2 regions of the Yersinia sp. SCPM-O-B-9106 (C-191) genome follow, and region 1 is predicted to be linked to the other one. Evidence: predicted binding sites of a transcription regulator. Region 1 holds the regulator's gene; the other holds the start of a gene.

Region 1 (14,987 bases):
TCCATAAGATTCATTCTATTTTAAGAGGATCGTAATCAGTTGAACATATTAGTGGAATACGGCTTTCTCTGAAACTAAAGAAAAGCCCCTGTTTCGTTATTACGCTCAGGGGCTTAAAAACTTTAGCTTTTTGCTTTAGCAATAGGCGACACAAAAGGCCACTAACATAATTCTAATCGCTAGATACTGGCCGTTTTTACCGAGATAACTGTTTCTACCGGGATGACTTCCCGCAAATTATACAGTTCAATCAAGGTAGACAAGCGATCGCTGACACCGGTAATCGCTAATGAGACACCCTGCTTGCCGCGCAGTTCACGAAAGTGAACCAACAGCGCCAGACCGGAGGAATCAACACGCTGTAATTGGCTGACATCAATGCGCGTCTTATCGGCCAACAATGCTTCTCGCTGTTGCCATAGGGGTAACAGCGTTGCGCGATCCAATTCACCTTGCAGTATCAGTGTTTCCTGTTGTGACTGCCATTTCAGTTCATCCGCCATAATCACTACTTATCTAAGGTTATTGGCTGTTTCGCTGCAATGAGCAACTGCTGGGTCAGGCCATCAACACCTTTTTGACGCAAAATAGAGGCCCACTCATTTTGCTTGGTGCTGATCATGCTAACCCCTTCGGCTATCATGTCATACGCCTGCCAATTGCCGGTTTGGCTGTTTTTCCGCCACTGGAAATCTAAACGTACCGGTGGGCGGCCATTAGGGTCAAGGATGGTCACGCGAATGGCGACGATATTGGCATCACCCAATGGCTGATCTGGTGCGACATCGTAAGTTTGGCCGTGATATAGCGCCAATGCTTGGCCATATGCCTGTTCCAGATATTGACTGAATGCATTGAAGTAAGCTTCACGCTGTGCCGGAGTGGCGGCTTTGTAATAGCTGCCCAGCACCAATGCACCTGCATATTTAATCTGAACAAATGGCAATAATTCTTCGCGGACAATAGTGCGTAAATATTCGGGATTTTGCTTAATGTTAGCTTGTTCATTTTTCAGGCGCGTAAAGGTTCTTTGCGCAGCTTCATCCATCAGACGGTATGGGTTAGTTTGATCGACGGCATTAGCCAATGGGGCTACCACCAACAACGCGACCATAAGTAAACGTTTAAACATTCGATACCCTCTTAAGGATGTTGAGTTGCTGGCAAGCTGCCATTTGCTGCCGCAGGTGCCGCAGCCGGTTCACTGGCTGGTGCATCAGAATTACCATCACCGCCACTTTTGTACAAGAACTGACCGATAAGGTCTTCCAGAACCAAAGCAGATTTAGTGTCTTGGATGACGCCGCCATCTTTCAAAATACTGGTGCCCATATCCGGGTCTTCAAAACCGACGTTAAGCGCCAGGAACTGTTCGCCCAATAAACCGGAAGTGCGCACCGCCAGGGAACTGGTGTCCGGGATATGGTTATAGCGCTGCTGGATATCTATCGCCACAAGGGGGCTGTAATTTTTGGTGTCCAGCGTAATATCAGCCACTCGGCCAACCACAACCCCACCAATTTTGACTGGCGAATTGTTTTTCAGGCCACCAATATTGTCAAAATTAGCATAAATCCGATATGTCGGCTGATTACCCACTGATTTGATATCTGCCACTTTCAAGCAGAGGAATACGACCGCCAGAATAGCAATCAGTATAAACGCCCCTACCCAGATTTCACTTTTCTTCGTTTGCATCGACTCAGTTCCCAAACATCAGTGCTGTCAGCACAAAATCTAATCCCAATACCGCCAGTGATGAATGCACCACAGTACGGGTCGTTGCCCGGCTAATCCCCTCAGATGTTGGGATCGCATCATACCCATTGAACAGCGCAATCCAAGTCACGGTAATGGCAAATACCAGGCTCTTAATCAGGCAATTCAGTAAATCTGTGCGCCATTCGACGGCACTTTGCATTGCAGACCAGAAGAAACCGCTATCAATCCCCTTCCAGTCAACACCAACAACGGAACCACCCCAGATGCCCACCGCGACAAAAATAGCCGTCAATAATGGCATACTGATAAGCCCAGCCCAGAACCGAGGAGCAACCACTCGTCTTAGAGGGTCAATCGCCATCATTTCCAAACTAGAAATCTGTTCAGTCGCTTTCATTAGGCCAATCTCTGCCGTCAGGGCAGAACCGGCACGGCCAGCAAACAGCAGCGCCGTCACTACAGGCCCCAATTCTCGCAGTAATGATAAAGAAACCATCATCCCGAGGCTGGCTTCTGCGCTGTATGTGGTGAGGATCAAAAAGCCCTGTAAGCCCAAAACCATACCGATAAATAGGCCGGAAACCACGATAATCAGTAAGGATTGCACCCCAACGCTATACAGTTGCTTGACCAATAATGGCCACTGTTTTCGCGGTTCAGGCCGCCCAACCAGCGCATTAAACAGCATTAAACCCGCGCGACCAAAGGATGCGCAGACATTAATGCCCCGGCGGCCTAAAGACGCCAATGCCTGTACTAACATGAATACTCCATCCATTAACCTAACAGCTCAGTTTTATAATCGCCCGCCGGGAAACGGAAAGGCACCGGCCCGTCGGCAATACCATCGAGGAACTGACGCACCCGCTTATCGTCATTGGCTTGTAGCTGCTCAGGTGTTCCTTCAGCAATCACATGCTGATCGGCAACAATATAAGCATAATCAGCAATACTCAGCACTTCCGGTACATCGTGGGAAACCACCACGCAGGTGACCCCCAGTGCATGATTCAGCTCATCAATCAGTTTTACCAGTACGCCCATGGTGATAGGGTCCTGACCAACAAAAGGCTCATCGAACATAATCAATTCGGGATCAAGGGCGATTGCCCGCGCCAGTGCCGCGCGGCGCGCCATACCGCCAGAAAGTTCAGCGGGCATTAAGTTAGCCGCACCACGCAACCCTACGGCCTCTAACTTCATCATCACCGTGCTATGCAGCAGTTCTTCAGGTAAACGGCTATGTTCACGTAATGGGAAAGCCACATTCTCAAATACTGTTAAATCGGTGAATAACGCACCCGATTGAAACAACATGCTCATTTTCTTGCGCACATCATACAAACGCTGACGAGAAAGAGCCGGAATATTATCACCATCAAACCAGATTTCACCGGTATCGGGTGCCAGTTGCCCGCCAATCAAGCGCAACAGAGTGGTTTTACCAATCCCCGAAGGCCCCATAATCGCCGTAACCTTGCCGCGCGGGACTGTCATGTTGATATCGGCGAATATCGGGCGCTCACCACGGGTAAAACTCATCCCACGGATCTCTATCAAATTCGACGCCAATTGGTTCATTATCATTCGTCCCTTAGGCCTTTTATGACTCATTTATACTCTAAATAATTCGAGTTGCAGGCAGGCGGCAACCTGAGTAAATCCCCAGGAGCTTACACAAGTAAGTGACTGGGGTGAACGAAAGCAGCCAACGCACACGCAGCTTGAAGTCTGACGAGTATACCGCCAATGTTACAGCAAATGGCGCTAGCGAGCGCAATTGAGAAGTATTCTGGCAACTTATTGACGTTTTTTCGTAGCCAAAGTTGCCATACGTTTTACTTTTCTGGCACTCACAGTCAAAATTAGGGGGTAAGTAAAAAAAACGTAAAAAATGTATTTTTAGTCATTGTTGCCTATCGACTCACATTTACCGACAGCCAACTTCTGCCAATGGTTCAGGATTATATCGAAAAAAGGACTCTGCATGTTTCTTGCGATAACACTATTAATCATTGGCTTGGTTCTATTGGTGTACGGTGCCGATAGATTAGTTTATGGCGCTGCCGTGTTATCCCGCTCTTTCGGTATCCCGCCACTCATTATTGGGATGACCATTGTCGGCATTGGCACTTCGCTGCCGGAACTGATTGTATCAGTAACCGCGGCTCTAAATAACCAAACAGATATGGCCGTCGGGAACGTATTGGGCTCCAATATTACCAATTTATTGCTGATAGTGGGCGGTGCCGCCCTAATACGCCCGCTGACCGTGCGCTCAGAGATTGTACGCCGCGAATTGCCCTTGATGTTAGTCGTAACGGTATTATGTGGTTTCCTACTGGCTGATAATCACCTTAGCCGGGGAGATGGTGTTATTTTGCTATTGGCAGCCGTGGCTTTTATTATTCTGATACTAAAAATCGCACGCCTGGCCCATTCGCAAGGAAATGATATTCTCACCCGCGAGCAATTGGCTGAGCTACCACAAGACAGCAGTAATACTGTCGCATTATTATGGCTGGTGCTGGCATTCATTATTTTGCCACTGTCAGCCAAAATGATTATCGACAATGCCACGGTCATCGCCAGAGTCGCCGGTGTTAGTGAGTTAGTTATCGGGCTAACCGTCATTGCCATTGGCACCAGCTTACCTGAACTGGCCACCTTTATCGCCGGCGCGTTAAAAGGTGAAAATGATATGGCGGTTGGCAACATCATCGGTTCAAATATCTTTAATATTGTCATTGTGTTAGGCGTTCCCGCATTGCTGTCTCCGGGTGATATCAACCCCGAGGCTTTTCAGCGAGATTATTGGGTCATGCTCGCTGTTAGTGTGATATTTACTGTGCTTTGTCTGGGGCGTAAACATCGAATCGGCCATATGGCGGGCGCTCTGTTATTATGCGGGTTTATCGCGTACCTGGCGGTGCTATTTTGGCTGCCCTTGACTGCGGCCTAACCCATATTGCCTACCAACATTGAGCGGGAACCAAGAATGTCTTTTTCTGATTTGCAGCCAAAAGTTGATTTTCAACAGGCGGGTAAACAAGTATTACAGATTGAGCGCGAAGGATTGGCGCAACTCGATCAATACATTAATGACGATTTTTCCCGAGCTTGCGAGGCCATATTTAACTGCCACGGTAAAGTGGTCGTTATGGGGATGGGTAAATCTGGCCATATTGGGTGCAAAATTGCTGCGACTTTCGCCAGCACCGGCACCCCATCATTTTTTGTCCATCCCGGCGAGGCCAGTCATGGCGATTTGGGGATGATCACGCCGCAAGATATCGTGCTCGCCATCTCCAACTCAGGGGAGTCCAACGAAATTCTGGCGTTGATCCCCGTCCTCAAACGCCAGAAAATCCAGCTTATTTGCATGAGCAGCAACCCAGAAAGCACCATGGGCAAAGCGGCTGACATTCACTTGTGTATCAAGGTGCCGCAAGAAGCTTGCCCACTGGGGCTGGCTCCGACCACCAGCACCACCGCCACATTAGTGATGGGTGATGCCCTCGCGGTGGCTTTGCTGCAGGCGCGGGGCTTCACTCAGGAAGATTTTGCTCTCTCCCATCCGGGCGGCGCACTAGGGCGCAAATTATTATTGCGGATCAGCGATATTATGCACACCGGTGCGGAGATTCCTCACGTCAGCCCTGATGCTTCATTACGCGATGCATTACTGGAGATTACTCGGAAAAATCTGGGTTTAACCGTAATCTGTGACGATTTGATGATGATTAAAGGTATCTTTACCGATGGGGATTTGCGCCGGGTATTCGATATGGGCATTGACTTAAATAACGCGAAAATCGCGGATGTGATGACCAAAGGCGGTATTCGGGTGCGTCCAAACCTGTTGGCAGTAGATGTGCTCAACCTGATGGAATCACGTCATATTACTGCGGTATTAGTGGCCGATGGTGACCAATTACTGGGTGTGGTGCATATGCATGACATGCTGAGAGCCGGTGTTGTTTAATAAAAGGTAAATTATGGATAGCACAGTATATCTGGACACATGCTATGGCCCAGTCGCTAGCAACGTTATGGAACGTGCAGCCAACATTCGCTTATTGATCTGTGATGTTGATGGTGTCATGTCCGATGGCCTGATTTACATGGGTAATCAGGGCGAAGAGCTGAAAGCTTTCAATGTGCGGGATGGCTATGGTATCCGCTGCCTGATAACCTCGGGTATTGAGGTGGCAATTATCACTGGCCGCAATGCTAAATTACTGGAAGACCGTGCCAACACCTTAGGCATTACCCACCTTTATCAAGGGCAATCTGATAAGCTGGTTGCCTATAATGAGTTATTGGCCGCATTAAAATGTCTGCCTGAGCACGTTGCTTATATTGGTGATGATTTGATTGATTGGCCCGTAATGGCGCAAGTGGGCTTATCTGTCGCCGTGGCGGATGCCCATCCATTACTCATTCCCAAAGCGGATTATGTCACGCAAATCAAGGGCGGGCGCGGTGCAGTACGCGAGTTATGTGATTTGATATTATTAGCCCAAGGTAAACTCGAAGGTGCTAAAGGATTGTCGATATGAGTAAAACAAGACTATGGATAACAATATCCTTAGCACTGATTGCCTTAGCTTTGATTGGCTGGAATTTCTCCGGTTTTAATCAACAAGGTAGACAAAATGTGGCGAATGATCAGGAACCCTCATCGCAAAGCCAACATACTGTTACCGTGGTTTTTAATCCAGTTGGGCAGTTGAGTTATAAACTGGTGGCGGAAGAAGTCCAGAATTTCAGCGAACAAGAGCTGACCTGGTTTACCCGGCCAGTGATGACAATGTTTGATGAGAATGCCGTCGCCACGTGGTCAGTACGTGCGGACCGTGCCAAGCTGACCAATGATAAGATGCTTTATTTGTATGGTCATGTTGAGGTTGATAGCCTAACCCCAGACGCACAGTTACAAAAAATTAAAACTGATAACGCCCAAGTTAATTTGATCACTCAGGATGTCTCCTCTGATGATGAAGTGACCCTCTTTGGTGTTGGATTTACCTCTAACGGCATGAAAATGCGTGGCAACTTGCGGGATAAAACCGCCGAGCTGATTGAAAAGGTTAAAACCTCTTATGAAATCCAAAAATAAAATTCGTCATTTTTTGCTTGCCAGCTCACTTTTGGCCGCCAGCCTGCCAGCATTGGCTTTAACGGGTGATACTGACCAGCCCGTCAAGGTTGACTCAGCTAAACAAGCACTAGATATGGCGGCGAATACCATCACATTTACTGATAATGTGATTATCAAGCAAGGCACCATTGAGATTAAGGCTGATAAAGTGGTGGTTACCCGCCCGGGTGGTGATCAGAGCAAAATGGTCATTGAAGGTTTTGGTAATCCGGTCACTTTCTATCAGATGCAAGACAGTGGTAAGCCCGTGAAAGGCCATGGACAGAAACTGCGTTACGAAGTCGCTAACGATTTTGTCGTGTTGACCGGTGATGCCTATCTGGAGCAGCTTGATAGCAATATCAAAGGTGATCGCATCACTTATTTGGTGAAAAAACAGCAGATGGAAGCCTTCAGTGATAAAGGCAAGCGCGTCACCACCGTGCTATTACCGTCCCAATTACAAGATAAAGGGCCAGCAGCTTCAGGCCAAAAGAAGAGTAACTAATCATTTATGGCAACATTAATCGCAGAAAAACTGGCTAAGGCATACAAAGGCCGTAAAGTGGTCGAAGACGTCAGCTTGAAAGTAAAGTCCGGTGAGATTGTCGGTTTACTTGGGCCGAACGGTGCCGGTAAAACCACCACTTTTTATATGGTCGTCGGCATTGTTCAGCGTGACGCCGGGCGTATTGTGATTGATGACGAAGATATCAGCCTTTTGCCTTTGCATGAACGCGCCCTGCGCGGAATTGGCTACTTACCGCAAGAAGCTTCAATCTTCCGCCGCCTGAGTGTCTTTAATAATCTAATGGCGGTGCTGGAAATCCGTAAAGACCTCTCCTCTGAACAACGCCAGGAGCGGGCTGATGAGTTAATGGAAGAGTTCCATATTACTCATTTACGTGACAGTCTGGGCCAATCACTTTCTGGCGGTGAACGTCGCCGGGTTGAAATCGCCCGTGCGCTGGCAGCTAATCCTAAATTTATTCTGCTGGATGAGCCGTTTGCTGGGGTTGACCCGATTTCTGTTATTGATATCAAAAAAATAATTGAGCACCTGCGCGACAGTGGCCTCGGTGTCCTGATTACCGACCATAACGTGCGCGAGACACTCGACGTTTGTGAGCGGGCTTATATTGTAAGCCAAGGGCGTTTAATCGCTCACGGAACACCACAGGAAATTTTGGCTGACGAACAAGTTAAACGTGTTTATTTGGGTGAAGAGTTCCGTCTTTAATTTTCTCATTCTGAAACGCTGTTGATGATTTTGTTAGCCACCAGGAAAATTGATACTGCATTATGAAGCAAGGTTTGCAACTCAAGTTCAGCCAACAACTGGCAATGACTCCGCAGCTACAGCAGGCTATTCGCCTGTTGCAGCTTTCTACGCTAGAGCTCCAGCAGGAGATTCAGTTAGCGCTGGAGAGTAACCCCCTGCTTGAGCAAACCGATCTTCACGAAGAGATAGATGCAAAAGAAACGGTAGACAGTGAAGCGCTTGATACCCGCGAAGCGCTGGAACAAAAAGATATGCCGGAAGAGTTACCACTGGATGCGACCTGGGATGAAATTTACACCGCAGGCACACCATCCGGTATGGGTAATGATTACAGTGACGACGAGCTACCGGTCTATCAAGGGGAAACCACCCAAACGCTACAAGACTATTTAATGTGGCAAGTGGACTTGACCCCCTTTTCTGAAACTGATGCTGCGATTGCGACTTCTATCGTCGATGCGGTTGATGAAACCGGTTATCTTACTGTGCCACTGGAAGACATTCTGGAAAGTATGGGAGATGAAAACGTCGGGTTGGATGAAGTTGAGGCGGTGCTTAAGCGGATACAACACTTTGATCCCATTGGTGTCGCGGCGCGAAACTTGCGGGAATGCCTATTGGTGCAGTTGTCGCAATATGCTAAAGACACGCCTTATCTGGCCGAAGCGCGCTTGGTTATTAGTGATTATCTGGATTTGCTAGGCAACCATGATTTCCGCACGATGATCCGTTTAAGTCGGCTAAAAGAAGATACACTAAAAGAAGCCATTGCTCTGATTCAATCACTGGACCCGCGCCCTGGCCAGTCCATCAATACCGGGGAATCTGAGTATGTCATACCGGACGTTCTGGTGCGTAAAGACAAAGGACACTGGACGGTAGAGCTGAATGCCGATAGCATTCCACGCCTGAAAATCAACCAACAGTATGCGGCAATGGGCAGCAGCACCCGTAATGACAGTGATGGGCAGTTTATCCGTAGCAATCTGCAAGAAGCAAAATGGTTGATAAAAAGCCTTGAAAGCCGCAATGAGACGCTGTTAAAAGTGGCGCGCTGCATCGTAGAGCAGCAAGTGGCCTTTTTTGAGAATGGGCCTGAATTTATGAAACCCATGGTACTGGCAGACATTGCCCAAGCCGTGGATATGCATGAGTCGACAATTTCCCGTGTGACCACGCAGAAATTCCTGCACAGTCCTCGGGGTATTTTCGAGCTGAAGTATTTCTTCTCCAGTCACGTCAATACCGAAAGCGGGGGGGAAGCTTCTTCCACTGCAATCCGTGCACTGGTGAAAAAATTGGTTGCGGCAGAAAATCCTGCCAAACCACTGAGTGACAGTAAGCTGACCACGCTATTATGCGAACAAGGCATTATGGTGGCGCGGCGTACTGTCGCGAAGTACCGAGAGTCGTTATCCATCCCGCCGTCAAACCAGCGTAAACAGTTGGTTTGACCTGAACTGAGAAGGAAGACACTATGCAACTCAATATTACCGGACATCATGTCGAAATAACCGAAGCATTACGCGAGTTTGTTACCACTAAATTTGCCAAACTAGAGCAATATTTTGATCGCATTAACCAAGTGTATGTGGTTTTAAGTGTCGAAAAAGTAAAACAAATTGCAGAAGCAACGGTGCATGTGAATGGGGGTGAGTTGCACGCAAGCTCAGAGCAGGAGGATATGTACGCCGCAATTGATATTTTGGTTGATAAACTGGCTCGCCAGTTGAACAAACATAAAGATAAGCTAAAACAACATTAGGGGCCCTTGTTGCTGTTATCTACCTTAAATAATTCGAATTGCAGGAAAGCACATGCAGCTTGAAGTATGACGGTACACAGCAAAGGTTCTACACTCGCTACACAACCTGATGCCAGCAGAGAAGAATATTCCGCTGGCATCAGGCGTAAAACAGCGCTTAAGTGAAAGATGAGATGATCAACGATCCAGCATTGCAATTAAGCTCGGTATTAAATATCGAGTGCACCAAAAGCTCCGTACATTGCTCAAGTAAAAAACGGGCTTTGGAAATTATCAGCGAGTTAGCTGCCAAACAGCTGAACCTGCCGTCACAGATCGTTTTCGATGCTGTGTTAACCCGCGAACGCATGGGCAGTACAGGCATTGGTAGTGGCATCGCGATACCTCATGGCAAGCTGGAGGAAGATACACTGCGCGCTGTAGGTGTATTTATCCGCTTGGACCAACCTATTGCTTTCGATGCTATTGATAATCAACCGGTTGATCTATTATTTGCCTTGTTGGTTCCAGCAGATCAATGTAAAACTCACTTACACACTTTGTCTTTAGTAGCCAAACGATTAGCTGATAAAACAGTGTGTCGTCGTTTACGGGCGGCGCAAAGTGATGATGAGCTTTATCAAATCATGACTGAATTACCGCCAGAAACAGCGTAATTCACTGGGAAACATCCGTTTTATTCGCTATGCCCGGCTTGTGTGGCCGGGAATATAGGGTTCTATAGAGGGAGTCACTCACATGGTGCTGATGATTGTCAGCGGCCGTTCCGGTTCAGGGAAGTCTGTTGCTTTGCGCGCATTGGAAGATATGGGTTTCTACTGCGTCGATAACTTGCCTGTGGTTCTGCTGCCGCAATTGGCGAGTACACTCGCCGATAGGAACATCTCTGCCGCAGTGAGCATAGACGTGCGCAATATGCCTGAATCTCCTGAGGTATTTGAACATGCCATGACCCAACTGCCGGACAGCTTTTCACCGCAGTTGCTGTTTTTGGATGCTGATCGCAATACCTTGATTCGTCGCTATAGTGACACCCGTCGGCTACATCCGCTGTCGACCAAAAATCTGTCATTAGAAAGTGCTATTGATGAAGAAAGCGACCTGTTAGAGCCTTTGCGCTCACGGGCCGACTTGATTATTGATACTTCTGAAATGTCAGTGCATGAGTTGGCTGAGATGCTGCGCACCCGTCTACTGGGTAAACGTGAGCGTGAGCTGACCATGGTGTTTGAGTCTTTCGGCTTTAAACACGGCCTTCCCATTGATGCAGATTATGTCTTCGACGTACGCTTCCTGCCAAACCCGCACTGGGACCCGAAATTACGCCCCATGACAGGTTTGGATAAGCCGGTAGCTTCTTTCCTCGATCGCCATACAGAAGTGCACAACTTTATTTATCAGACCCGCAGCTATCTGGAACTGTGGTTGCCGATGCTGGAAACCAATAACCGCAGTTATCTGACGGTTGCCATTGGGTGTACTGGCGGTAAGCACCGTTCAGTCTACGTTGCGGAACAACTGGCCGATTACTTCCGCGCTCGCGGGAAGAATGTCCAATCACGTCATCGTACTCTGGAAAAGCGTAAATAATGACCGTCAAACAGACAGTTGAGATCAAAAACAAGTTGGGGATGCATGCCAGACCCGCAATGAAATTGTTCGAACTGGTCCAAAGTTTTGATGCAGAAGTGATGTTACGCAATGACAGTGGGACCGAAGCCGAAGCCAGCAGTGTTATTGCACTGCTGATGCTCGATTCCGCCAAAGGCCGCCAAATTGAGGTTGAGGCGACCGGGCCTGATGAGATACAGGCTTTGGCGGCAGTGATTGAGTTATTTAATTCTGGATTTGATGAAGATTAAGTTTTAATTTTTGTGACTCGGTTGATATTGGATGAGACGATCCACACTCGCTCCCAATAAGTAATCGTTTGCTAATCATAAAAAATGCGGCTTTTCCCCCTTGCAGAGAAATCCCACGCGAGTATAATTCGCCACAATTTGCCGGGAGATATGATGAAAAGCTGCTTGGATTTTGCTAAACATCGTCGTTTTGTTGAAAATGGCCCTATTGATGGCCGACAAAATAGACTGCCAGCAGGCAGCCAACTGCCGTTCTTTCTCCCGTTGCTAAACCGATCCTGAAAGGCCCCTCATTGAGGGGCTTTTTTTTGTCTGCCGATCGGCACCAAATTAAGCATTATCACCAATTAAAATATATACCCTAAATAATTCGAGTTGCAGGAAGGCGGCAACTGAGCAAATCCCCAAGAGTCTACTGACTTTAAGGTCAACGACCAGTAAGTAACTGGGATGAGCGAAAGCAGCCAACGCACATGCAGCTTGAAGCATGACGGGTCACAGAGGAGAGCGAAATGGTCAACCCATTGTATCACAAGCATATAATCTCAATTAACGACTTATGTCGCGAGGAGCTGGAACTGGTATTACGCACTGCCGCCAGTCTAAAAAGCCATCCGCAACCTGAGTTGTTAAAACACAAAGTGATCGCCAGTTGCTTTTTCGAAGCCTCAACCCGCACCCGTTTGTCATTTGAAACCTCTATTCACCGTCTTGGCGCATCCGTCGTCGGTTTTTCGGATAGCAGCAACACTTCGCTGGGTAAGAAAGGCGAGACGCTGGCTGACACCATGTCAGTCATCAGCACCTATGTCGATGCCATTGTCATGCGCCATCCGCAAGAAGGGGCTGCGCGCCTTGCCGCCCAATTCTCCGGCCATGTGCCGGTGGTCAATGCCGGTGATGGAGCCAACCAGCACCCAACCCAAACACTGCTCGATTTATTCACAATTCAGGAAACCCAAGGTCGGCTGGATAACATCAATATTGCCATGGTCGGCGACCTAAAATATGGCCGTACCGTGCACTCGCTGACGCAAGCGCTGGCTAAATTCGATGGCAATCGCTTCTTCTTTATCGCCCCGGACGCACTGGCAATGCCAGCTTATCTTCTTGAAATGTTGGAAGAAAAAGGTATTGAATATAGCCTGCACGAAAGTATTGAAGAAGTGGTGCCTGAGCTGGATATTCTCTATATGACCCGCGTACAAAAAGAGCGCCTTGACCCGTCAGAATACGCCAACGTCAAAGCACAGTTTGTCCTACGTGCGGCTGATTTGAATGGTGCGCGAGATAATCTCAAAGTGCTACACCCGCTGCCACGTATTGATGAAATTACCACCGATGTTGATAAAACCCCTTACGCCTACTATTTCCAACAAGCAGGTAACGGGATTTTTGCACGTCAGGCGCTGTTGGCGCTGGTACTCAACGCAGATTTGGCTCTTTAAGGGGGATTGAACATGACTCAGGATTACAAACTACAGGTTGAGGCAATTAAATGCGGCACCGTGATTGACCATATTCCGGCGCAAATCGGGTTTAAATTGCTGTCGCTGTTCAAACTGACTGCGACTGACCAGCGCATTACCATCGGGTTGAACTTACCCTCTAAGCGTTCAGGTCGTAAGGATCTGATTAAAATAGAAAATACCTTCCTGACAGAGCAACAAGCCAACCAATTAGCGATGTATGCGCCGGATGCTACCGTCAACCGCATTGATAATTATGAAGTGGTCAAAAAGCTGACGCTCAGTCTACCGGAGCATATCGACGGCGTACTCACCTGCCCTAATAGCAACTGTATCAGCCACAATGAGCCAGTCGACTCCAGCTTTAAAGTGAAAGCCAAGCAGGGTGAAATTCACCTTAAATGCAAATATTGCGAGAAAGAGTTTGATCACCAAGTGGTATTACAAGCAGATTAGCCGCAAGCGGGTTGCTGTAATTCGCCCCATCTTTATAATGATGGGGATAATTAATTATGATATTTGATAACCAGGAGTCACCATGTCACGCATTATCAGCACTGAACTCGCCCCTGCCGCCATTGGCCCTTATGTTCAAGGTGTCGATCTGGGCAGCATGATCATCACTTCCGGCCAGATCCCAGTTGATCCGAAAACCGGTCTGGTAGCCGATGACGTTTCAGCTCAAGCGCGTCAATCACTGGAAAATGTGAAAGCCATTGTTGAAGCTGCTGGTCTAAAAGTCGCCGATATCGTGAAAACCACGGTATTCGTTAAAGATTTGAATGATTTCAGCACAGTTAACGCCACTTACGAAGCTTTCTTCGCCGAGCACAATGCGCCATTCCCTGCGCGCTCATGTGTCGAAGTGGCCCGCCTGCCGAAAGATGTGAAAATCGAAATCGAAGCTATCGCGGTACGTCGTTAATTCTGATGTCATTGCGTCACGGCTGGTGAATACCAGCCGTAAGCCATCAATCTTCTCTAACCCAATAAATCCCTTCATAGGCCCGCAATTCCATCTCCTGCGGCTGAAAAGCGCTTTCGCCATAGCTGCTCATCAACAATTGCCAGTTACCATCCAGCTCGATGCCCTCCGGCTGCCATTGCCGTGATTCACTACTCAGATTCGCGACCACCAGCAATTTCTTACCTCGCCAATTCCGTAAATAACACCATAAATCAGGGTGTTGTGGGGAAAGATCCTGATAATCACCAAAAGTGAACACATCGTGCTGCTTGCGCAGAGCTATTAGATATTGATAGGCATAAAATACCGAATCGGCATCTGCCAACGCAGTTTCGACGTTAATATTGGTGTAATTACTGCAAGGCTCGATCCACGGCGTCCCTTGGCTGAATCCGGCATTAGGGCGACTATCCCATTGCATGGGAGTGCGGCCATTATCGCGGGATTTGGTCGCCAAGATTGCCAATAATTCGTCAGGCTCACGGCCTTTGGCACTTAATTCAGCAAACATATTCAGGCTTTCAACATCACGATATTGATCAATCGAGCTGAAGTTTGGATTGGTCATCCCAATCTCTTCGCCTTGATAAATATAGGGCGTGCCCTGCATACCGTGCAGCACCATCGCCAGCATCTTGGCGGCAGGCAAACGCAGCGCACCCTCATCACCAAAACGCGACACAATGCGCGGCTGGTCGTGATTACACCAGAACAGCGCATTCCACGCGCGGTTATGCATCCCTTGCTGCCACTGGTTAAAAATCTGTTTAAGTTCGA
Region 2 (14,987 bases), 750 kb from region 1:
TAAACTGAACCTTGGGTGTAGCTATTAGCCAGCCGGATAACCATCCGGTTTTTTTCTTCCTCAAAGGGCCTATATTAAGGCCCTTTTATCAATGAGTTAAAGGTTATTTAATTCATTGCGATAAGATGTTAAATCGCCGATATTGTTGCTTACCCACTGAGGATCGTAATAAGTATCGAGATAACGCTCGCCGCTGTCACAGAGTAGCGTCACGATAGCACCTGTTTGGCCCTGCTCGCGCATTTGTTTAGCTAATTGTAATGCTCCCCAAACGTTAGTGCCGGTGGATGCACCCACTTTGCGGCCCAATATACCCTCCAACCAATGGATGGTGGCAACACTGGCGGCATCAGGAACCCGTAACATGCTGTCGATCACTTCTGGGATGAATGAAGGCTCAGCACGTGGCCGACCAATCCCCTCAATCCGGCTACCACAACTGCCTGTGACTGTACGGTCACGGTGACAGAAACAATCATAAAAAACTGAGTTTTCCGGATCGACCACCATCAGTTGGGTGTCATGCCCTTGATAGCGAATGTAGCGCCCCAAAGTGGCGGAGGTGCCGCCAGTGCCGGCGCTCATGACAATATAGTTAGGAATTGGGTGTGGTTCGCGGGCCATTTGGCGGAAGATACTATCGGCAATGTTATTATTCCCACGCCAATCAGTTGCCCGCTCAGCATAAGTGAATTGGTCCATATAATGGCCGTTAAGCTCACGTGCCAATTGCTCGGATGCAGCATAAATTTGCCCGGCATGGTCGACAAAATGGCAGCGCCCACCATAGAAAGTGATTTGCTCCACTTTACGTCGAGCAGTACAACTTGGCATTACTGCAATAAATGGCAAACCAATCAGGCGGGCAAAATAGGCCTCTGACACCGCGGTGCTCCCTGATGAGGCTTCTATTATTGTGGTGTCTTCTTTGATCCAGCCATTACATAGGCCATAGAGAAACAAAGAGCGGGCCAAACGGTGCTTTAAGCTACCGGTTGGATGTGTACTTTCATCTTTTAAATAGAGATAAATGCCGGGAAATTCGGGCAGATTTAAGCGGATTAGGTGGGTATCAGCGGAGCGTTGAAAATCAGCTTCTATTTCACTGATAGCATTTTTTACCCAAGTGTTGGTCATTTTATGGCCTGCGATGTAGGTAGTAAACTAATGATGACTAGGTTAACGGTTATCAAAGAAAAAAACGTTGCCATTTTTACTTCTTTATCGCCAAATGGTAGAAATTTATTCTATGGTTATTCGCTATGTTAGATAAAACTGACCGTAAGCTCCTGTGTATGTTGCAAGAAGATTGCACGCAATCACTGCAAGTGCTGGCCGAAGCTGTCAATTTGACTTCTACACCTTGCTGGAAACGTTTGAAGCGCCTTGAGGATGATGGGTTTATCCGCAGGCGAGTGGCATTGTTAGATAGCGAAAAGTTAGGATTAGGACTCACGGCATTTGTGCTGATCAAAACACAGCAGCATAATAGCGATTGGTATCAGGAGTTCGTCGAGTTCACCAAGCAAATGCCAGAGGTGCTGGCATTTTATCGAATGGCGGGGGAGTACGACTATTTGATGCAGGTTGAAGTCGCTGATATGAAGAGTTATGACAACTTTTACAAACGCATGGTGAACGGTGTGCCGGGGTTGATTGATGTAACATCCAGCTTTGCAATGGAAAAAATTAAATACACCACTGCGTTGCCTGTACCTGAGTGATTCCTGTCATTTTTCAAACTGCGGAGTGTGGGTTGCTTGGCATCTATTGGGTATAAAAAACCATTTTAACGATGGTATTCTACTGCCCTGTCGCATTTAGCGAGCAAATACCGATGTTATTCGGTGTCAGACCATGGAATAAAACTGAGTGAGATTGTTTGCACAATTAGGCTGGTATTTCCGCCGTGAGTGGCGCCGCTATGTGGGAGCGGTACTATTGCTGATCATTATTGCTATCCTGCAATTATTACCACCTAAGTTGGTAGGGGTAATTGTTGATGGCATCAGCACAAAACAGATGTCGACCAATATGTTATTGGTATGGGTTTGCGTGATGCTAGTGACGGCTATCGTGGTCTATCTGCTGCGTTATGTTTGGCGCGTTTTACTTTTTGGTGCTTCCTATCAATTGGCTGTGGAATTACGCGGCAATTTTTATCGCCAACTTAGCCGACAAGCCCCAGGTTTTTATTTACGTCACCGCACCGGTGATTTAATGGCGCGCGCTACCAATGATGTCGATCGCGTGGTCTTTGCCGCAGGTGAGGGGGTATTAACACTGGTGGATTCGCTGGTGATGGGGTGTGCGGTATTGATTGTCATGAGCACCCAAATCAGCTGGCAATTAACTTTGCTGTCATTGCTCCCGATGCCGGTCATGGCGGTGGTCATCAAATATTACGGCGACCAACTGCATCAGCGTTTCAAATCAGCTCAGGGGGCATTTTCTGCGCTTAATAATCAGGCGCAGGAAAGCCTCACCAGCATTCGCATGATTAAAGCTTTTGGCCTGGAAGAGAACCAATCACAACAATTTGCGCGGGTTGCCGAAGAAGCGGGTGCTAAAAATATGTATGTCGCCCGCATTGATGCTCGTTTTGATCCGACAATTTATATTGCTATCGGTATCGCAAATTTATTGGCTATTGGCGGTGGTAGCTGGATGGTGGTTAACCACAGCATCACCTTGGGGCAGTTGACCAGCTTTGTTATGTATTTAGGCTTAATGATTTGGCCGATGTTGGCGCTGGCGTGGATGTTCAATATTGTTGAACGCGGCAGTGCTGCTTATAGCCGTATTCGTAGTTTGCTGGAAGAAGCGCCAGTGGTGCAAGATGGTGACATCGAACTGTCGAGCGAGCGCGGTACTTTGGCGGTGAATATTCGTCATTTCTATTATCCAGAAGCCAAACAGCCCGCTCTGCATGATGTCGCACTGAAACTAGCTCCAGGGCAGATGCTTGGGTTATGTGGGCCAACGGGGTCTGGCAAAAGCACCTTGCTGGCACTGATTCAGCGGCAATTTGATATTGATGACGGCGCGATTTGCTATCAAGGGCATCCGCTGTCTGATATCCGTTTGCATGACTGGCGTGGGCGCTTATCCGTGGTCAGCCAGACGCCATTTTTATTCTCTGATACCGTCGCGGGCAACATTGCACTGGGTAAACCTGATGCGACCCAAGATCAAATCGAACGGGCTGCCCGCTTAGCCAGTGTGCATGAAGATATTTTACGTCTTCCTCAGGGGTATGACACGGAAGTGGGCGAGCGCGGTGTGATGCTGTCCGGTGGACAAAAACAGCGGATTTCTATCGCCCGAGCGCTGCTATTGGAGACTGAAATTCTGATCCTCGATGACGCGCTCTCTGCGGTTGATGGTCAAACCGAACATGAAATCTTAAAGAATCTGCGCGAGTGGGGCGAACATCGTACCGTGATTATCAGCGCACACCGCCTTTCTGCCTTAACTGAAGCCAGCGAAATTCTGGTGATGCAGCACGGCGGGGTGATGCAACGCGGTACTCATAATGTTTTGGTGAATCAGTCTGGGTGGTATCGGGAAATGTATCGCTATCAGCAATTGGAGGCGGCATTGGATGACGGTGAGTCGGAGGCCAAAACCGATGAGTAAAGTTAAGCAACTTTGGCCGACACTAAAACGCCTGCTTTCCTATGGTTCCCCTTATCGCAAGCCATTAGGGTTGGCGGTTCTGATGCTGTGGATTGCTGCGGCTGCTGAGGTCAGTGGCCCTCTGTTGATCAGTTATTTCATTGACCACGTGGTGGCGAAAGGCACTTTGCCGCTGGGGTTGGTCAGTGGGTTGGCTTTGGCTTATTTGCTACTGCAATTACTGGCAGCCACATTGCACTATTTTCAAGCATTATTGTTTAATCGCGCGGCAGTCGGTGTGGTTCAACGGCTCAGGATTGAAGTGATGGATGCAGCTTTGCGCCAGCCTCTCAGTGCTTTTGATACCCAACCTGTCGGGCAATTGATTTCCCGCGTAACGAACGACACCGAAGTCATAAAAGATTTGTATGTGATGGTGGTGTCGACGGTATTGAAAAGTGCGGCACTAATTGGCGCGATGCTGGTGGCAATGTTCAGCCTGGATTGGCGCATGGCGCTGATTTCGATCTGTATTTTTCCCGCAGTGCTGGTGGTTATGGCGATTTATCAACGTTATAGCACACCGGTCGTCCGTCGGGTTCGAGCCTATTTAGCGGATATTAATGACGGTTTTAATGAAGTCATTAACGGAATGGGCGTTATCCAACAGTTTCGCCAGCAAGTACGTTTTGGTGAGCGCATGGCGTCTACTAATCTCGCTCATTATAAGGCGCGGATGCAAACGTTGCGTCTGGAAGGCTTTTTATTGCGCCCATTGCTGAGTCTATTTTCAGCCATGGTGCTGTGTGGTTTATTGCTGCTTTTCGGCTTCAGTCCAGAGGGTTCTGTGGGGGTCGGGGTGCTGTATGCGTTTATCAACTACCTTGGTCGTCTCAATGAACCATTGATTGAATTGACATCACAGCAGTCGGTCATGCAGCAAGCAGTGGTTGCAGGGGAGCGTATTTTCGAGCTGATGGACAGCGCCCAACAAGGCTATGGCACTGATGACCGTCCACTGACGAGCGGCCGTATTCAGGTTAATAATGTCAGCTTTGCTTATCGCCACGATAAAATGGTGCTGCAAAATATTTCCCTGGATGTGCCTTCGCATGGGTTTATCGCGCTGGTTGGGCATACTGGCAGTGGCAAGAGCACCCTGGCAAATTTGTTGATGGGCTATTATCCGGTGCAGCAAGGTGAGATTTTACTTGATGGTCGGCCACTATCTGAATTATCACATCAAACATTGCGCCAGGGTGTGGCTATGGTGCAACAAGATCCAGTGGTATTAGCCGATTCATTTTTTGCTAATGTGACATTAGGCCGTGATATTAGTGAGCAGCAAGTGTGGGATGCGCTGGAAACTGTGCAATTGGCTCCGCTGGTCCGTGAATTGCCAGATGGGTTGCACAGTTTGCTTGGAGAGCAGGGCAACACCTTGTCAGTCGGGCAAAAGCAGCTTTTGGCGATGGCACGAGTATTGGTGCAGGCACCACAGATTCTTATTTTGGATGAAGCGACGGCTAATATTGACTCTGGCACAGAGCAAGCCATTCAGCGAGCTTTGCAATTGATCCGCAAAAACACCACCTTGGTGGTGATAGCTCACCGCCTTTCGACCATTGTCGAGGCGGATACTATTTTGGTATTGCACCGTGGTGTAGCTGTTGAGCAGGGTAAGCATCAAGAGTTGCTGGCGGCACATGGGCGCTATTATCAAATGTATCAATTGCAATTAGTCAGTGAAGATTTGGCGGCCATTGACCAAATCGAAACTGCGATAAGTTAAAGAATAAGCTGCGGGGGCGATGTCCTCGCAGCTTCCCGCTATTTTCCATTTCATTTCTGTTATTTTTCTTTCAGCCAATAGCCCAGCGAATACCTATCAAGAAGCATTGCCGCACCATAATCAGACAACACAAGCGCGCGAAGATATCGTGGTGCACTTTTGCGACGCGCGTCGCACTAATTTGGTGCGTAAAAACTGTTCAATCCTCTCTATCTAGTGACACCGCTGTCGTGCTGTACATCTCAACCCCCATCAACCCGCCCTTTTTGCATTAAATTCTCGTCAATATTATTTATGGCATAGCCTTTGCTTTACTTCTTTTGTGGCAGACATGAATTCAATTTAATTCGAGAAGGGGCAAATATGAAGCTGGTTACCGTGGTTATCAAACCATTTAAGCTAGAAGATGTGCGTGAAGCCTTGTCCTCTGTAGGTATTCAAGGGTTGACCGTAACCGAAGTGAAAGGATTTGGTCGCCAGAAAGGACATGCAGAACTCTATCGGGGAGCGGAATACAGCGTCAATTTTTTACCCAAAGTAAAGATTGATATCGCGATTGCTGATGATCAATTGGATGAAGTTATTGATGTTATCAGTAAGGCCGCTTATACCGGCAAAATTGGTGACGGCAAAATTTTCGTTGCTGAATTGCAACGTGTTATTCGCATCCGTACCGGCGAAACAGACGAAGCAGCACTGTAATTTGCAGGCTCAAATTTAGTGAATAGGGATGGGTTGATGATGAAAAAACTTTTATCCGTGTTGGGCCTGAGTTCGGTAGCAATGCTGCCCTCTTTGGCAATGGCTGCTGCACCGGTGGTAGCTGACAAAGCAGATAATGCCTTTATGATGATTTGCACCGCGTTGGTGCTGTTTATGACGGTCCCCGGTATTGCCCTGTTCTACGGCGGCCTGCTGCGTTCCAAAAACGTATTGTCGATGATGACTCAGGTCATGGTGACCTTTGCGCTGATTTGTGTTTTGTGGATTTTGTATGGCTACAGTCTGGCGTTCAGTACCGGCAACGCATTCTTCGGTAACTTTGATATGGCGATGCTCAAAGGTATTGGCCTGACTAGCTTGAGTGGCACTTTCTACCAATATATCCATGTGGTGTTCCAGGCTTCATTCGCCTGTATCACAGTTGCATTGGTGGTCGGTTCATTTGCTGAGCGAATCCGCTTCTCTGCGGTGCTTATTTTTGCCGTGTTGTGGTTCACTTTCTCATACCTGCCAATGGCGCACATGGTCTGGGGCGGCGGTTTCCTGGCACTGGACGGCGCTCTGGACTTCGCGGGCGGCACAGTGGTGCATATTAATGCCGCGATTGCCGGGTTGGTAGGGGCTTACTTACTGGGTAAACGTGCCGGTTTTGGTAAAGAAGCTTTCAAACCACACAACTTACCGATGGTGTTCACCGGGACTGCAATTCTGTATATCGGCTGGTTTGGTTTCAACGCCGGTTCAGCTAGCGCCGCTAACGAAATTGCTGCATTAGCTTTCTTGAATACAGTTGTCGCGACAGCGGGTGCCATTCTTTCTTGGGTATTTGCTGAGTGGATTTTACGTGGTAAACCATCACTGTTAGGTGCTTGTTCAGGTTGTATCGCCGGTTTGGTGGCGATTACACCGGCGGCAGGGACTGTCGGTGTTGGCGGCGCACTGATTATCGGCCTGGTGGGTGGTGTTGCCGGTCTATGGGGTGTGGTTTTGCTGAAGAAATGGCTGCGGGTGGATGATACCTGTGATGTGTTTGGTGTCCACGGTGTATGCGGGATTGTCGGTTGTATCCTGACCGGCGTCTTCACCTCTGCTTCATTAGGCGGTACCGGTTACGCGGCTGGCGTCACCATGGGGCATCAAGTCGGTGTGCAATTATTTAGCGTGGGCGTGTGTTTGGTCTGGTCTGGTGTCGTTGCTTTCGTCGCCTACAAAATTGCTGACCTGGTGGTTGGCCTGCGGGTACCCGAAGAGCAAGAACGCGAAGGTCTGGATGTTAATAGCCACGGCGAAAATGCCTATAATCAGTAAACTAAGAATGGCAGCAGAATAAATAATAATAATGGTAGCAACAGGGGCGATGGCGACATCGCCCCTTATTATTGATGGCGATTACCGATGTAAACGAATTACACCTTCCTGCACGGTAGAGGCGACCAAGACTCCTTCCCGATTATAGATTTGCCCGCGAACAAAACCACGAGCCCCAGAGGCTGAAGTGCTTTCTACTGCATATAGCAGCCAATCATCAAGCCGGAATGGGCGGTGGAACCACATGGAATGATCAATGGTGGCAATTTGCACGCCTGGTTCAAGGAAGCCAATGCCGTGAGGCTGTAAGGCCGTTGGCAAGAAATTGAAATCAGAAGCATAACCCAGCAAATACTGGTGAACGCGCAAGTCATCCGGCATTTGGCCATTGGCGCGGAACCAGACGTAGCGGTTAGGTTCTGCTTTTGAACCTTGCAGTGGGTTATGGAATTTCACCGGGCGCATTTCAATCGGCTGATTGCCAATAAACTTCTCCCGCACTTTTTCGGGGATCAGATGAGCAAATTGGCGGGCAATCTCGGTTTCCGACATCAATCCCTCCGGCGGTGGGACATCTGGCATAGTATTTTGGTGTTCAAAACCATTTTCCTGACTCTGGAACGACGCCGTCATATAGAAGATAGGTTTACCATTCTGAATCGCGCTGATCCGACGGGCGCTGAAACTATTGCCATCGCGTAATGTTTCTACGTCATAAATGATGGGTTTGCTGCTGTCCCCTGGGCGCAGAAAATAGCTGTGAAATGAATGGACGAGCCGATCAATAGGGACGGTTTGTTTTGCCGCATAAATAGCCTGACCGACAACCTGACCACCAAATACCTGGCGCAAGCCCAGATCTTCACTTTGGCCCCGGAAGATCCCTTCTTCAATTTTCTCCAAATCGAGCAGATCGAGCAGTTTTTCTAATGCCTGGCTCATGTTGTAGTCCCTGATGATTGAGTTCATACACAGTGTGCGGAATCCATTGGGCGGTCGTCAATATATTGCTGTGAAACAGCTGTACGATTGAAGATAGCTTGATAAGGAATAGTCTGATAAATGGCTCAATTGGGAGAGAATCGGCAGGGAGTAGATGATTGTGCTATAATTAGCTTGCTAGGTGGTTGAAGCCACTGATTAAACGCCAGCTCTTATATGAATAGCTGGCATCTTAATAATAAGAAGGAGTGCGACCTATGAAACCTTGGCAATTAATAAAATTCTGGCAGATAGTGGGTGGGGCAGCATTGGTCGTTAGTTTAGCGGGGTGCGCCCACAAAGGGGCTGATGTTCCCGTTCCGGCATCCGCAGGAGCCACTGCGGCACCTATTGCTCAACCTGCTGTGCAGGGAACAGTGAATATCCGCGAGCGTATTGCTTTGCCACCTGATGCTATCGTCACGGTAACGCTGTCGGATGCTTCACTGGCTGATGCGCCAACTCGGGTTATTTCTCAGAAAGCAATTCGTACTGAGGGTAAACAGGCTCCGTTTAGTTTTACCTTGCCGTTTAACCCAACTGAGATCCAGCCAAATGCCCGTATCATCGTAAGTGCGGCTATTACACGTAATGGTCAGCTTCTGTTTATCACTGATACCATTCAAGAAGTGATTAACAACGGCACTGGCACTCAGGCGAATCTGCTACTGGTTCCAGTGACCTCTGTTGCAATTGAAACTGCACCTACAGCCACAACGACCGGTACTGGGACGATACAGTAATTCTCATGTCGCTTTATGCGCTGCAGTGTCTTGAACTGTGGCGCTAAAGCTCACTGTAGCGCCAGCGATATTGCTGTAAATCAATACGCCCAGCGGGACTTATTTCAATACCTTCAGCCAGCAATGCATTTTTCTGTCTAAGATAATCTTCTCCGACTAACGATATCTCCCCGTGACGATTAATCACCCGATACCAAGGTAATGTAGAGCCTTCAGGTAAGCGTTTCAGAACGCCGCCAACTTGCCGCGCAGCTCTGGGTGAGCCTATCAACCGGGCAATATCGCCATAAGTGGTCACTTGCCCAAATGGAATCGCCGCCACAACCTGAAATACTCGCTGACGGAAGCTGTCGATTATTGGCGGGTGATTTTGCTCTGCTGCGTCATTTAGCGTTTCAGCGTCATCCGGGCTTGATAGCTCAGTTCTTGGTGATGTCACTGCGTCCTCTTTCTTATTGGTTATCTGTGTTAGCAAATAGTGTGGCGCTATCGAGAAAATGAGAGTGATATAAATAGAATGAGGAGAATAAATAACATCATCAGAGATTTTTTTGCCACAAGAAAATAGATTTCGCCCGAAGATTAAGTATGCTGGGCAAGAAATAATCAGTTAGCGCGTGTTGTCTTGCTATTTCGAGGTCCATAGTCGATAATGCCCACCGCTCCAGAGTACAAGGAGCCGTTAACGTCAATGGAGGTCCTGTTGGTTCTCCCGCAACACTAACTTGTGAACTCGGTCAGATCCGGAAGGAAGCAGCCGTAGCAGGCGAGGTGTGTGCCGGGATGTAGCTGGCAGGGCCTCCACCAATTTTGGCGAGTCATTCATTATCAAAATCATTCGGCTTATCAACTCTCTTCGCCAGCACAATATCAACCAGTAGTTATCAACTAATCATTATCAGCGATAAATCTTTTTGCCCCCCTATGTCTATAGTGCTAACCGACCGTTTATTGAAAGTTAATACAAGAATTTTCTTATTTATTTGCAAGTTAGATTTTTAATTTGCATCTTAGATTTGGTCTATAACTAATAATGTTTTTAAATTATTAGTGGCCAGGAGGATTTGATAAATTAAATAGCACAACAATACAGCATCACTTCAATGTTCTGATAAACCCCCATGACTTCATCTAGACACGCTTCATTTAAACACAGATGCGCAATAACGCGGGATTAAAGTTAACCTTCAATACCTGGGTGTTTTATCTCAAATTGAACACTTACAACCCGCTGACTGCATTGAAGCCGATAACAATTATCGGCTCAACGTTGTGTGTCTTAACCAGCGTTAAGCAGACTATTTCACATGTTGCCACACAGTAGGTGGAATTTTATCATAAAGTTTATTCATTGTGAGCTCAGCTAAGCGATGGTCTGCAGCTGAATAAAATAATTCCAGCTCATCATCTGAAAGTTCGTACTTATTCTTTTCAATTACACGTTCTAATGTATCAATAGTTGTACATTTTCTTAAACGCATCAGGTAGTCAGTTTTTGTCATGGTGAATCTTCTTCTCGATATAAAAATAATATAGTGAAACTATTCTTTAAGTTTTCATCAGGGTACAGATGTATTCTCCTGAGAAAAGTCTGAATAAACGCTCTTTGGTTTTTTGCCAGCGACGCAATTCAGGATCATTGATCCCATAACTACTAAACAGAGTATATGTATCGTCTAAATATTCTTCCACTAACTCTGAAAGGTCTACGCCATCTGGGTATTTTATTTTAAAACTCATCACAAATGAAGCTATATGCTCGATCAAATCATTCAATTGTAGATTTACGGCAGAAGTCGGGTCATTTACCCAACCATGGTGGCTGTCACCAAGGGTGGCAATGCCTTCATCATACAAACTCTCACATAAAAACTTCAATTGGGCAATGTCATGCCGCTTCGGTGAGTACTCATCCATATCATCCCCTCCGTAAACGCTTAATTCGGTGTTGATAACACAATGTGAGTAGATCGGTAATCATATAAATGCAAAAGCTTATCGGTAAAGTAAATAAACGTTTCTTGCTATAAATATAAATCATTTCTCCGCTCATCGCGCAACTTTATTACTTAATCTTACAATTCATCAGCGGTTGAAGGTCTGTCATTGTTAATTATATCAAAAGTGATTTTTTCTGGGTGTACAATAAATGTTACAGCATTTGTTAACAACTCTTCAGTATTGATATCTAAACAGGGGTTGAAAATATACCACTGATAAGAGTAAGTCATTGAATAATAGTTATCTTTCAAATTTATAATATCAAGAATTTCTAATGAACCAGTGGTGTACTGGGCATTCTCCGAATAATACATTAACCCAGAAACCAAGCTTTCTTCAATTTCACCTATGTTATTCTTGATAACATTCCTCAGTAATGAAATCGGGTAACGCCCTGAGAAAAAGTCCCCAGCTATTTCATTGTTCATTAATTGTCCGCTCATGGTGACAAGATTAATTCATTAACACACTGCCATTGTTACAAAAAATGCGATGATATCTGTTTTCAGTAACTATTCGCATGATTTGAAGTAAAAATTTCAAATTTAATGAGATTTATCTACTAAACCGCTTAGTTAGCATTGAGTGACGTTATTAAGGTCGTATTCAATAACACTGTTCGACAATAAAATTAAAAAACTTAAATAGAGTTTTGCATATTTAAGGTTATTACTCACGCTTAACTCAGCCTACTTCTATTAATTTAGAATGCTATGCCGGTTTTATCAAGAGGAGGGACTCCCGTAAGGCTGGTTTTCTATTGTGTAAATTACCGTTTTGCGAGCGTTAACGAAGAGTTCTGCTGCTAGAGTACCAAAATCATGCCCACCCTCACCAGTAAGATATTAGTAAAAATACTTTAATTTGCTGTAACTAAGCATGTTCGCACTGCTTATTTTATCAACAGCACCGGATTTTTATCCACCTCTGTTGATGTTGTATCGATACCCCGTCATGAATTGTTACCTTTGAAATATTTATGGTAGAGATGCACACTTGAATTTGACTAAGTAATGTGATGTTATAATATATCATTAATCACTTATTCTTCTCTGACATGAATAAATTCTCTGCTCGATTTACCCCGCTACCGCACTGGACGTTATTTTCACTTTCTTCCTTACAGCGCATTGTCGGTGTTGCCTTACTTTGTGTGTTGTTGTGGTGTGCCATTTATTGGGCGAATGTATTGCCATGATAAATTTGAGAAATATTGAGATTGGATATGAAAACCGTGCCCTAACACCATCAATTAATGGTTGTTTTTCCGCAGGTTCGCTTACTGCAATTATTGGAGCCAATGGGGCGGGTAAATCCACTTTACTTAAAACTTTGGCGGGCTTACAACCAGCTGTTGCGGGGAAAGTGACATTTACTGGCGGGAGATCCCCGCAAATAGCCTACCTTCCTCAACAAGCTGAGTTAGACAGGCAGTTTCCTATTGTTGTCCAAGATGTAGTGGCGATGGGGTGTTGGCCACAAAGTGGATTATTGGGTGGAATTAATCACCAATCACGGCAACGAATCAAACAGGCATTAAGTGCGGTCGGAATGCAGGATATGGCTCGCCAGCCGGTTGGTGAGCTTTCGGGTGGACAATTGCAGCGGGTGCTATTTGCTCGTCTTTTAGTACAACAAGCGCAACTGATTTTGTTGGATGAGCCTTTCACCGGTATTGATAGCCAAACTGTCGGGTTGTTACTTGAGGTTATTCATCAGCTACATAATGAGGGGAGAACCATAATTGCTGTCCTGCATGATATGTCGATGGTGGCCGACCATTTCCCTCATGCATTGTGGCTAACATCTCAAGGCTATTGCTGGCAATCCTCTGATCAGGTTTTAGCCCAGTGGCACCACTCTCAGGGTTCATCTTGCCCGTTTTCCGCACCGCCCAACTCTCTGAGGGCAATCAATCCATGATATTGCTTCATTTACTTGTTGATCCTTTTTTGGATTTTGGCTTTATGCGCCGGGCATTGATCGCGTGTTTAGCTCTGTCACTCAGTTCTGCGCCATTGGGGGTTTTCTTATTATTACGACGAATGAGTTTAGTCGGTGATGCTCTGTCGCACGCAGTATTACCTGGGGCGGCTATCGGATACCTGATTTCGGGTATGTCACTGGTGGCCATGGGCGTCGGGGGATTTATTGCCGGGCTGGCGGTTGCCATGATGTCGGGATGGGTGAGCCGCCGAACACTGTTAAAAGAAGATGCCAGTTTTGCCGGTTTCTATCTGGGTTCTTTGGCTTTAGGGGTCACGCTAGTCTCTTTGCGCGGCTCCAGTATGGATCTGCTCCATGTGTTATTCGGTTCTATTCTCGCTGTTGATGCCAACGCCATGACCATGGTTGGGGTAATAACCACTTTCTCTATGTTGGCTTTAGCGGCTATTTATCGCGCGCTAGTGGTGGAGTCATTTGATCCTGTTTTCCTGCGGGTCAGTATGGGGCATTGGTTGATGGTGGTTCATGCGCTGTTTCTGTCATTAGTCGTGCTTAATTTAGTGGCTGGATTTCAAATTCTGGGCACGCTGATGTCAGTCGGACTAATGATGCTCCCCGCCGCCAGTGCGCGTTTTTGGGCCAAAAACTTACCTCAAACCTTGGGCATTGCCATGGCGATTGGCATGATTGCCAGTCTCGTCGGGCTACTGTGGTCGTATTACGCCTCATTGCCGGCCGGGCCAGCTATTGTCCTGAGTGCCAGTCTGATTTTCTTTTTATCTATTTTATTTGGAAGGCGCGGTGGAGTTTTAGCTACTGCGCGCCGTTGAGAACTATTTCTTATTAAGAACCCCGTGTCATTAAAGGAGAGTTAAATGAAGTATTTACCTATTAGTTTGGCGGTAGCTGCTCTACTGTCAAGTCCGCTGGCAATGGCGAAAACGGTCGAGGCTGTCGCCAGTTTTTCTATTTTAGGTGATATCGTCAAACAGGTTGGAGGCTCACATGTCAATGTGGTGACCTTAGTTGGCCCGAATGGGGACCCCCATGGTTTTGAACCCACGCCGAAAAATAGTAAGCAATTGTCCAAAGCCGATGTGGTGTTTGTCAGTGGGTTAGGGCTGGAAGGCTGGTTAGAACGGCTGATCACAGCCTCCGGTTATAAAGGGCAGGTCGTCATCGCGTCAACCGGGGTTGATACCCGCAAGATGGATGAAGAGGGCAAAATGGTGACCGACCCTCATGCCTGGAACAGTATGGCGAATGGTATTAAATATGCTAACAACGTAATGAATGCATTGATTATCGCCGATCCTGAAGATGCAGATTATTTCCGTAAGCGCGGGGGGGAATATATTCAACAACTGGAGAAATTGGATGCTTATGCCAAGGCGCAGTTTGCCGCGATCCCCGCTGGGCAGCGCAAGGTTCTAACCAGCCATGATGCATTTGGTTATTTTAGTCAGGAATATGGGGTTAATTTCTTATCACCTGTTGGTTTCTCTACAGAATCTGAAGCCAGTGCCAGTGGAGTTGCTGCGCTGATTAATCAAATCAAAAAAGAGAAAATAAAAACCTATTTCATTGAAAACCAAACTGATCCTCGGCTAGTAAAACAAATTGCTGAAGCCAGTGGCGCACAAGCTGGCGGAGAGCTTTATCCCGAGGCATTATCTGTAGCCGACGGCCCAGCAGCGACTTACACACAAGCCTTTAAACACAATGTGGACACTATTGTGGGTAGCATGAAGTAGTTATCGGAAGAAAATTTCTCAGCCTCAAGGGAAACTAAGGGGCTGAGTTATTAATCCTTTATGACAAATAGAAAAGCCCCGTTGGGCAGCAACGGGGCTTTTGACTGCAACATATTCAAC

The links. The regulator sigma-54, encoded in region 1, starts transcription at its own class of promoters, with help from an activator protein. The targets are predictions, from matches to a motif close to GTTGGCACANNTTTCGCTNT.
Region 2: the regulator sigma-54 is predicted to act here: its motif matches at 5,704-5,723, upstream of glnK (P-II family nitrogen regulator).

What each region holds. Positions count from the first base shown of each region.
Region 1 is NZ_CP110791.1:3,874,851-3,889,837, forward strand. It holds gene ibaG (BolA family iron metabolism protein IbaG) at 1-5, opposite strand, end outside; gene mlaB (lipid asymmetry maintenance protein MlaB) at 180-503, opposite strand; gene mlaC (phospholipid-binding protein MlaC) at 509-1,132, opposite strand; gene mlaD (outer membrane lipid asymmetry maintenance protein MlaD) at 1,144-1,698, opposite strand; gene mlaE (lipid asymmetry maintenance ABC transporter permease subunit MlaE) at 1,703-2,485, opposite strand; gene mlaF (phospholipid ABC transporter ATP-binding protein MlaF) at 2,500-3,303, opposite strand; gene OP863_RS17550 (calcium/sodium antiporter) at 3,710-4,684, shown strand; gene kdsD (arabinose-5-phosphate isomerase KdsD) at 4,721-5,707, shown strand; gene kdsC (3-deoxy-manno-octulosonate-8-phosphatase KdsC) at 5,721-6,284, shown strand; gene lptC (LPS export ABC transporter periplasmic protein LptC) at 6,281-6,844, shown strand; gene lptA (lipopolysaccharide ABC transporter substrate-binding protein LptA) at 6,828-7,373, shown strand; gene lptB (LPS export ABC transporter ATP-binding protein) at 7,380-8,105, shown strand; gene rpoN (RNA polymerase factor sigma-54) at 8,168-9,601, shown strand; gene hpf (ribosome hibernation promoting factor) at 9,625-9,912, shown strand; gene ptsN (PTS IIA-like nitrogen regulatory protein PtsN) at 10,086-10,568, shown strand; gene rapZ (RNase adapter RapZ) at 10,651-11,502, shown strand; gene npr (PTS phosphocarrier protein NPr) at 11,502-11,774, shown strand; gene pyrB (aspartate carbamoyltransferase) at 12,287-13,222, shown strand; gene pyrI (aspartate carbamoyltransferase regulatory subunit) at 13,235-13,699, shown strand; gene ridA (2-iminobutanoate/2-iminopropanoate deaminase) at 13,782-14,168, shown strand; gene treC (alpha,alpha-phosphotrehalase) at 14,215-14,987, opposite strand, start outside.
Region 2 is NZ_CP110791.1:3,122,371-3,137,357, reverse strand. It holds gene OP863_RS14335 (PLP-dependent cysteine synthase family protein) at 97-1,137, opposite strand; gene OP863_RS14330 (Lrp/AsnC family transcriptional regulator) at 1,263-1,724, shown strand; gene OP863_RS14325 (SmdA family multidrug ABC transporter permease/ATP-binding protein) at 1,873-3,639, shown strand; gene OP863_RS14320 (SmdB family multidrug efflux ABC transporter permease/ATP-binding protein) at 3,632-5,410, shown strand; gene OP863_RS14315 (hypothetical protein) at 5,430-5,627, shown strand; gene glnK (P-II family nitrogen regulator) at 5,774-6,112, shown strand; gene amtB (ammonium transporter AmtB) at 6,152-7,441, shown strand; gene tesB (acyl-CoA thioesterase II) at 7,523-8,383, opposite strand; gene OP863_RS14295 (YbaY family lipoprotein) at 8,641-9,165, shown strand; gene OP863_RS14290 (MGMT family protein) at 9,209-9,604, opposite strand; RNA gene ffs (signal recognition particle sRNA small type) at 9,867-9,963, shown strand; gene ymoA (expression modulating protein YmoA) at 10,464-10,667, opposite strand; gene tomB (Hha toxicity modulator TomB) at 10,714-11,082, opposite strand; gene OP863_RS14270 (hypothetical protein) at 11,241-11,594, opposite strand; gene OP863_RS14265 (metal ABC transporter ATP-binding protein) at 12,361-13,089, shown strand; gene OP863_RS14260 (metal ABC transporter permease) at 13,086-13,943, shown strand; gene OP863_RS14255 (metal ABC transporter substrate-binding protein) at 13,989-14,867, shown strand.